Regions from separate parts of the Streptomyces sp. NPDC104581 genome, predicted to be linked through region 4. Evidence: riboswitches for the same ligand, from Rfam matches in the RefSeq annotation. Region 4 holds a riboswitch; each other region holds the start of a gene.
The links. Region 4 has a riboswitch for cyclic di-AMP ahead of ACZ61E_RS31060 (M23 family metallopeptidase). Riboswitches for the same ligand answer to the same signal wherever they lie in the genome.

Region 1 (2,193 bases), on a different contig from region 4:
GAGAAGATCCTCGACGCGCAGGGGCCGACCGCGTGGCCGACGTGCGCGCTGATCACCGGTCTCACGGCGGACGCCGACAGCGCTCCGGACGGTGAGCCCTCCGGCGGTGCCACCGAGGAGCCGGAGACGCCCGCCGAGCCCGAGCCCGAGCCGACCGAGACGGCCGTCCTGCCCGCCGCTCCCGAGTCGGTGCCCCCCTCCGGTCAGTTCGGCCGTGACTCCGCCGCCGGCGGCGAGAAGCCCGGCACGGGGGAGTCGAGCGCGCGGCCGAGCACCGAGGCCGGCACGGGCAAGGGCAAGCACCGCGGCGAGCCGGCCCCCGAGAGCGACGCGACGACCGGTTCGCCGGAGTCGGCGGACGGTTCGGGCGGTTCTGACGCCTCGGCGGAGGCGGGCGATCCCGGCACGTCCGGCGAGGCGCGTGATAGCGGTCGTCATGCCTCACGGGGTGACGGTTCGGCACGCGACGACGCCGCCGCCGAGGGCTCGTACACCGTCCGCTCCGGCGACAACCTGTGGGCCATCGCGGACGAGCAGAAGGTGGAGGGTGGCTGGCCCGCCCTGTACGAGGCGAACCGTGAGGTCGTGGGCTCCGACGCCGATCTGATCCTGCCGGGCCAGAGCCTCGATCTGGCCGTGGGTCAGGGGTAGTTAGGCGGACTATGTCCGTATCTGCGCAAGTGAGACAAGCGTCTCTTCGCCCCAACTGACACGGTCTGCCCGGCAACTCACCCCACGTCCTTTCCGACCTGCGTAAACAGAGGTTTCCTCGGGGCGGGACGGGCGAATCATCCCGGATGTTCCGTCTTTGAACATCCGGGATGCCTGTGTTTAACGTCTTAACCGCTCGCACCGCGGGCACCGTCGACCGTCACGCCGAATCCTGCCGTCGGTCGGGGGGAGTACTCGTCGCGTCAAGCGCCGAAGGCAGGAGCGGGGGACCCAAGGTAAGTGCCGGTCATCACGGCCGGCTCGGGGTGCAGCCGTGCGCGGGAGGACGTGAAGACGTTCTCCGGCGGCGCGGCCGGGCAACTCACTTGGCCCGAACCCGACAGCTCACCTCGCAGGCGTCGGTGAGGAGATCACGCATGCTGTTTTCCAGCAACTCAGGCAAGGGCAAGCACCGCCGTCCCTCCAGGACCGTCCGCTACGCCACCCTCGCCGGCATCACCGGTGCCGCTGTCGCGGCCCCGCTGCTCGGCGCCACCTCCGCCTCCGCCGCCACCACCGCCGAGTGGGACGCCGTCGCCCAGTGCGAGTCCGGCGGCAACTGGTCGATCAACACCGGCAACGGCTACTACGGCGGCCTCCAGTTCTCCGCCTCCACCTGGGCCGCGTACGGCGGCAGCGCCTTCGCCTCCAGCGCCGACCAGGCGTCGAAGGCCCAGCAGATACAGATCGCCGAGAAGGTCCTGGCGGGCCAGGGCAAGGGTGCCTGGCCGAGCTGCGGCGTCGGCCTGTCCAACGCCTCGAACGACGCCGGCTCCGCCGAAGCGGCCCCGGAGCAGTCCGCCCCCGAGGCGCAGCCGGCCCCGCGGAAGGCCGAGCCGCGCACCGAGCAGGAGCAGCCCGCCTCGCGTGGCGAGACGCGCGGCCCGGTCAAGAAGGGCGACGGCGAGTACAAGGTCAAGGCCGGTGACACCCTCTCCAAGATCGCCGAGGCCGAGAAGGTCGAAGGCGGCTGGAAGAAGCTGTTCAAGCTGAACAAGGACATCGTCGAGAAGGCCGATGTCATCTTCCCGGGTCAGCAGCTCCACCTGAGCTGACCCTTCCCCGGAACCCCGGCCCCGGCCCGGCGCGCCTCACTCCCCCCGGACGCGCCGGGTCCGGGGCCGGGGTCCGTCCGCCGGGTGAATCGGCGTGACTCCGGTGCGACATTCGCCGCACATCGTGCATTCCGGACTCTTTTCGTCCCAGCGGGCGGGCATCGGCCGACCCTCGCCCGGGAGCCGGTTAGGCTCATGCCGCAGGACCAATGAGGCCCCGCACCAACGCGTCACATCCCAGAAGGAGATGCTCGTGCCGTCCATCGACGTCGTCGTAGCCCGGGAAATCCTTGACTCCCGAGGCAACCCAACGGTCGAGGTCGAGGTCGGCCTCGACGACGGCAGCACCGGCCGTGCTGCTGTCCCCTCCGGTGCCTCCACCGGCGCGTTCGAGGCCCTCGAACTCCGTGACGGTGACCCGAACCGC
Region 2 (2,193 bases), on a different contig from region 4:
AGGCCGCCGAGCAGGAGAGCTCGCTCGAAGGGGTCGCGCAGCGGCTGGAGCGGGCGCTGGCGCGCGAAGGCACCCGGCGCAGTGGGATCGATCTCTTCGAGGGGTTCACGACCGCCGTACTGGCGGAGATCCCGCACGTCGAGGGCATGGTGCGGGTGGTCAACCGCGGGCACCCGGAGCCGATGGTGATCGCCGCCGACGGCGCGCTGACGGTCCTGGTCCCGTCCGACCCCGCGCTGCCGCTCGGAATGGGCGAGTTGGGGGCGTGGCCGGACCGGGCGGACGAGGTCCCGTACGGGTCCGGATCGACGCTGCTGCTCTATACGGACGGTCTCACCGAGGCGCGCAACGCGGCGGGTGTCTTCTACAACCCGCGCGAACGGCTGGCGGGACGGATCTTCCCCGGTCCGGACGAACTGCTGGAGGCGATCGTCGGGGACGTACGGCTGCACACCGGCGGCGGCAGTACGGATGACATGGCGCTGCTGGCGGTCAGCCGGCCGGCAGCGGGGCAGCCGGAGCGGCGCAGGACGATGCCCGTCGTGCCGTGAGTCGCCCCGTGGTCGCCCCGTCGCGCTCCCCGTAACACCGGTGGCCGACCACCGACCACCGACTACCGGTTGCCGGGGCGGTGTCGTCATCCGGTCCGGCACGCTGTGTAGTCGAAGCGCACCACTCCGCATAACATTTGACGCACCGTCAGTTCGAGTGTGCGATCACACACGGCCCGCAGGGCGATCAACTCGCCCGATTGTGCCCGCTTGTGGGCCGGTTGATCCTGCCCGTCATCGCTAATGATCACCCGGAACAGCTTGGAATAAGCGCCGGTCGTCTATTAACGTTCGATAACGCAGCGCGGTTGTCCCAGCCGTCGAAAGAGACGGCACCGTGCGCACGCGCCGAATTCCGCGAGGAAACCGGGGAACCACCAATTGGGGTGAATCGGGCGCCTCTTGTTCGCTTCGTGCGGTCAGGAACGCCCGTAGGAGACCTTCCTGCTCCGAACCCGTCAGCTAACCCGGTAGGCGAGAAGGAAGGAAAGGAGAGCGCCCCAGTGGCGTCCAACAGGCCTGCCCCCGAAGCCTCAGCCCCGGCCCATTTCGGCCCCGGCAGCCGGCTCACCGGCACCGATCACAGCAACGGCGAGGCGAGCAGGGACTGGGAGGAGTGGAATCCCACCGCGGAATCCATCCGTCCCGTACGCGGCAAGCACCGTGTCGCCAAGCAGCGCAACGCTCTCGCCCGCAGCTCCACGGTCCTCGGAGTGGGTGTCATCGCCGCGGTCGGCGCGGGAGGCATCGCCTCTGCCCAGGACAAGCCAGCGGTCTCGATATCACTTCCCGACGCGATCTCGGACAGTTTTCCCGACGCCAAGTCCCTTCCCGGCGTCGGGACTTTCATGTCCGACGGCGACAAGAAGAGCGACGAGACGCCCTCCCCGCTCACCACGGCGGCCCTCACCGCGGCGGACGCCCAGCAGGGCACCACCGACTCCGGCGAGGCGCTGCGCGCCCGCATCCTCCAGCAGGCGGAGCAGCAGCAGGCCGAGGCCGACGCAGCCCAGAAGGCGAGCGCCGAGGCCGCCGCGGCCGAGCAGGCCGCGGCCGAGGCCAAGAAGCAGCAGACCGACGCGGAGGAGAAGGCGGCCGAGGAGAAGCGCAAGGCCAAGGAGGCGGCGGAGGCCAAGGCGGAGAAGGAGCGCCTGGAGAAGCTGGCCGCCAGCTTCTCGCTGCCCACCTCCTCGTACACGCTCACCTCCACCTACGGCCAGACCGGCTCCATGTGGTCCTCCGGCCAGCACACCGGCCTGGACTTCGCGGCCCCCACGGGCACGCCCACCAAGGCCGTCCACACCGGGACCGTCAAGTCGGCGGGCTGGTCCGGGTCGTACGGTTACCGCGTCGTGCTGGAGCTCGACGACGGTACGGAGATCCTGTACGCCCACCTGTCCTCGATGACGGTCGGCGCCGGCCAGAAGGTCACCACCGGCGAGACCATCGGACGCGTGGGAGCCACCGGCAACGTCACCGGCCCTCACCTGCACCTGGAGGTACGGACCGGGGGCGGCAGCGGGGTCGACCCGCTGAGCTGGCTGCGCGGCAAGGGCCTCACTCCCTGACCGCCTCCGGACGGGGCCGGACGAACCGGCCCCGTCCGGCCCGATCCGCTGACCGCAGAAGCGGTACTCAGCTC
Region 3 (2,193 bases), on a different contig from region 4:
GGCGCACGCTGCCGTAGATCGGCATCGTGTAGATGGACTCCTCACGCACGTTCGCCCCCGGCTTCGGCGCGTGGATCATCTTGCCGTCGCCCTGGTAGATGCCGACGTGGCTGATGTCGTCGTAGAAGAACACCAGGTCGCCGGGGAGCAGGTCCGCCGTGGCGACGCGCGTGCCGACCTTCACCTGGTCCCAGGTCGTACGCGGCAGCTGGACGCCCGCCTCCTTCCACGCGGCGCCCGTCAGACCCGAGCAGTCGTAGGAGCTGGGGCCGGTGGCGCCCCACACGTACGGCTTGCCGATCTGCGCGCGGGCGAACGCGAGGACCTTCTCGGCCTTGGCCGCGTACGTACCGTCCGTGACACCCGAACCGCCGCCCGAGCCCGTGTCCGCGCCGCCTCCGGTCGCGGGCGCCTCCCGCTGCCGCGCCTCTTCCTGACGCCTGCGCTCCGCGGCCTCCTCCTTGGCCTTCGCCTCGGCCTTGCGGCGCGCCTCTTCCTCCTTCTTCCGCTCCAGCGCGGCGAGCCGCGCCTTCTCCTCGGCCGTGAGGTCCGACAGCAGCGAACGCGCCGCCGCGAGCTTGTTCTGGACCTTCTGCTTGCCGGCCTTGAGGGACGCCTGCGACTCCGTCAGCGCCTCCAGGCCCTTCGTCGCCTCGACGCGCTGCTCGGCCGCGGACCGCTGCTCCTTCTGGAAGTCCTCGACGGCCTCCTGCTGGCGGTCGGTCAGCCGGCCCATCAGCTGGGTCTGCTCGAAGTACGACTCCGGGCTGTCCGCGAACATCAGTGCGGCCGTGGGGCCGACCGCACCGGCGCGGTACTGCGCCGCCGCGTACGTACCGAGGGCGCGCCGCGCCTCGTTGACCTTCTCGGCGCTCTTGGCGACATCGTCCAGGACCCGGTCGACCGACCTGCGCTGCGTGTCGGTCGCCTCCTTCGCCTTGTTGTACTGCTGCGTCGCCGTACCGGCCTGCCGGTACAGGTCGTCGACCTTCTTCTGCACCTCTTCTATGGAGGGCTTGGGCTCCGCGGGCGCGGCGGTGGCGCTCTGCGTCGACAGCAGCGTGACCGAGGCGAGGGCGGCCGTCGTGAAACCGACGGCCGGTGTGTTCGCGCGCACGCCGGTACGGCCGCGCGATTTGCGGTGCGATGCCAAGGCAGGCATCTCCTTCCGTGGACCGCCTACCGGGTTAGCTGTCGGGTTCGGGCGGAACGGAAGGCTGCCCTACGGGCCGGGAACACGGCCCGATTCACCCCGGTGGAACATGGTGGGTCCCCGGTTCCGGACCCCCTTCGGGAAGCCCGGATTCGGCGCAGGCAGCCCGCTTGGCGCTGATCGCCGGTGGAGTACGGACGGCCTCGGCGTGCACGCTAGCCAATTCGTGGTGCCGCTGTGAAGGTTGGTGGCCGATATGCCCGATACATTTCCGTGACCTTTGCCGCACGCACTCGGCGGTGACCCCGCGAGGCCATGTGGCGGCGGGCTGTCAGTGCGGCACCCTAGACTCAGGAAGCGATGAGCAGCCTCTTTGACGACAGCTTCCTGGCGGACCTCCAGCCCTCGGCCGAGGAGCCCCCGCCGCCACCCGAGGACACCGCTCCGGAACAGGTGCCCGACGATCTCTTCGGAGGGAAGTTCGACGTGCCCCCGCCCAGGGATGCGTACCACCGAGACGGCGCGCCGCGCACGGTCGTGGACCCGGCGGCGCTGCTCGAAGGGCTGAACGACGAGCAGCGCGCCGCCGTCGTGCACACCGGGTCACCGCTGCTCATCGTGGCCGGGGCGGGCTCCGGCAAGACCCGGGTGCTGACGCACCGGATCGCGCATCTGCTGGGGACCCGCAGTGTGCATCCGGGCGAGATACTGGCGATCACGTTCACCAACAAGGCCGCGGGCGAGATGAAGGAGCGCGTCGGACAGCTCGTCGGACCGCGCGCCAACGCCATGTGGGTGATGACGTTCCACAGCGCCTGCGTGCGTATCCTGCGCCGGGAGTCGAAGCGGCTCGGCTTCACGTCCTCGTTCTCGATCTACGACGCGGCCGACTCCAAGCGGCTCATGGCCCTGGTCTGCCGCGATCTCGACCTGGACCCCAAGCGGCACCCCCCGAAGGCGTTCAGTGCCAAGATCTCGAATCTGAAGAACGAGCTGATCGACGAGGAGACCTTCGCCGGCCAGGCCACGGACCCCTTCGA
Region 4 (2,193 bases):
ACCGGCACGACCGCGTCTGGCCGGCCCAGGTGCTCGGCACGTACTGCCTGGGAGGCACGCTCACCTCCCGGCTCGACCGGGTGCTGCGCGAGGAGAAGGGCTACACCTACGGCGTGCGGGCCTTCGCGCAGGTGCTGCGCTCGGACCCGGACGGCACGGGCGTGTCGATGCTCGCCATCAGCGGCTCCGTGGACACCGAGTCGACCGGCCCCGCGCTGGACGACCTGTGGAAGGTGCTGCGTACGCTCGCGGCCGAGGGGCTGACGGACGCCGAGCGTGAGACGGCCGTACAGAACCTGGTCGGAGTCGCGCCGTTGAAGTACGAGACGGCCGCGTCCGTCGCCGACACGCTCGCCGACCAGGTCGAGCAGCACCTCCCGGACGACTTCCAGGCGCGCCTCTACGCACGCCTGGCCGAGACCGGCACCGTCGAGGCGACGGCCGCCGTCGTCAGCGCCTTCCCGGGCGACCGGCTCGTCACGGTGCTCGTCGGGGACGCTTCGGTGATCCGCGAGCCGGTCGAGGCCCTGGGCATCGGCGAGGTGAAGGTCGTCACCGGCTGAGACCGGCTCGGCGCACGGAACCGCGGCGCGGACCCCGCGGCGCAATACGCACATAGGGAACCCCGGTGACGAACCAGTCGCCGGGGTTCCCCGCTATGTCCGCATTCATAAGGAGGTTGCCCGAATGCCCTGTGGCGTGCGCTACAAAAGGGCCTGTCTGTTTGGTGATTGAAAGATGACCCCTTTAGCGTCGGTCCGGCTGTTCGTCAGAGCCCGCCGCATCCGCGGCACCGGACAGCCATCGCCGAGTCCCCGTCAGGCGCGAGCCGGGGGAGCCGGGGACCCACTCAAGTCCCTGGGGTGAATCGGGGGCCTTCGCGTGATCCGCGGAGGAGCCCGTAGGAGACCTTCCTGCTCCGAACCCGTCAGCTAACCCGGTAGGCGAGAAGGAAGGAAAGGACCAGCCACTACATGGCGTTCACCCGTGCCACCGGGAAGCACCGTGCCCCGGGGCGAATGACGCGCCGCGGCGCGCACATCGCCGGAGCCGCCACTCTCACCGCGGCCGGTGTCATCGGCACCCTCGCCACCCCGGCGCTCGCCGCCGAGGCGGGCGCTGCCCTCGCCCAGGAGGCGGCCCCCGCCGCACCCGCCCGCGCCATCGTCATCGACGACTCGCTCGCCGCGAAGATCGACGCCCAGGCCGACGCGCAGCGTCTGGCCGCCCGGAAGGCCGCGAAGGCCGAGGCCGAGGCGGAGGCCGCCGCCCGTGCCAAGGCCGAGGCGAAGCGCAAGGCGCAGGCCCGCGCCAAGGAGGCCCGCGAGGCCAAGGAGCGGGCGGCACGCGCCGCCGAGCGGAAGCGTCTGAACGCCTACCGGCTCCCGGTCGCCGGCTCCTCCGTCACCACCGGCTACCGGACCGGAGGCGCGCTCTGGTCCTCCGGCAGCCACAGCGGCGTCGACTTCCGCGCCACGTCCGGCACTTCGGTCGTCGCGGTCGGCGCGGGCACCGTCGTCGAGGCCGGCTGGGGCGGCGCGTACGGCAACAACGTCGTCATCCGTATGAACGACGGCACCTACACCCAGTACGGACACCTCTCCTCGATCGGCGTCACCGTCGGCCAGGGCGTCTCCCCGGGCACACAGATCGGCCTGGCGGGCTCGACCGGCAACTCCACGGGACCGCACCTGCACTTCGAGGCGCGGACGAGCGCGGAGTACGGCACCGACATCGACCCGGTCGCGTATCTGCGCGCGCACGGCGTCGGCGTCTGAGCCGGCACCCGAGCACGACGAAGGCCCCGGCGTCCTGCCGGGGCCTTCGTCGTGCCGTGCGCACGCGGCGGGTCGGCGGGGTCAGACGGTCTCGGGAAGCTCGTCCAGACCCTCGGCGACCAGCTTCGCCAGCCGGTCGAGCGCGACGTCCGCGCCGTCCACGTCGGAGGCCAGGACGATCTCGTCGCCGCCCTGCGCGCCCAGCCCCAGCACGGCGAGCATCGACGCCGCGTTGACCGGGCTGCCGTCGGCCTTGGCGATCGTCACCGGGACGCCGGAAGCCGTGGCGGCACGGACGAAGATGGAGGCGGGACGGGCGTGCAGGCCCTCGGCCCAGCCGACGTTGACGCGGCGCTCAGCCATGGTGTTGCCCTTCAAGTCACAGTTGTTGTCTAGACCAGTGTGCCACGCGGCT

Region 1: another riboswitch for cyclic di-AMP. It lies ahead of ACZ61E_RS09550 (transglycosylase family protein); the one in region 4 lies ahead of ACZ61E_RS31060 (M23 family metallopeptidase).
Region 2: another riboswitch for cyclic di-AMP. It lies ahead of ACZ61E_RS20920 (M23 family metallopeptidase); the one in region 4 lies ahead of ACZ61E_RS31060 (M23 family metallopeptidase).
Region 3: another riboswitch for cyclic di-AMP. It lies ahead of ACZ61E_RS04180 (C40 family peptidase); the one in region 4 lies ahead of ACZ61E_RS31060 (M23 family metallopeptidase).

What each region holds. Positions count from the first base shown of each region.
Region 1 covers NZ_JBVJNN010000008.1:58,594-60,786, reverse strand. The annotation lists gene ACZ61E_RS09555 (transglycosylase family protein) at 1-651, shown strand, start outside; cyclic di-AMP (ydaO/yuaA leader) riboswitch at 910-1,085, shown strand; gene ACZ61E_RS09550 (transglycosylase family protein) at 1,089-1,766, shown strand; gene eno (phosphopyruvate hydratase) at 2,014-2,193, shown strand, end outside.
Region 2 covers NZ_JBVJNN010000025.1:17,314-19,506, reverse strand. The annotation lists gene ACZ61E_RS20925 (PP2C family protein-serine/threonine phosphatase) at 1-551, shown strand, start outside; cyclic di-AMP (ydaO/yuaA leader) riboswitch at 888-1,043, shown strand; gene ACZ61E_RS20920 (M23 family metallopeptidase) at 1,055-2,119, shown strand; gene ACZ61E_RS20915 (PrsW family intramembrane metalloprotease) at 2,187-2,193, opposite strand, start outside.
Region 3 covers NZ_JBVJNN010000003.1:198,863-201,055, forward strand. The annotation lists gene ACZ61E_RS04180 (C40 family peptidase) at 1-1,162, opposite strand, end outside; cyclic di-AMP (ydaO/yuaA leader) riboswitch at 1,161-1,321, opposite strand; gene pcrA (DNA helicase PcrA) at 1,514-2,193, shown strand, end outside.
Region 4 covers NZ_JBVJNN010000064.1:12,310-14,502, reverse strand. The annotation lists gene ACZ61E_RS31065 (M16 family metallopeptidase) at 1-563, shown strand, start outside; cyclic di-AMP (ydaO/yuaA leader) riboswitch at 796-961, shown strand; gene ACZ61E_RS31060 (M23 family metallopeptidase) at 975-1,778, shown strand; gene ACZ61E_RS31055 (HPr family phosphocarrier protein) at 1,860-2,141, opposite strand.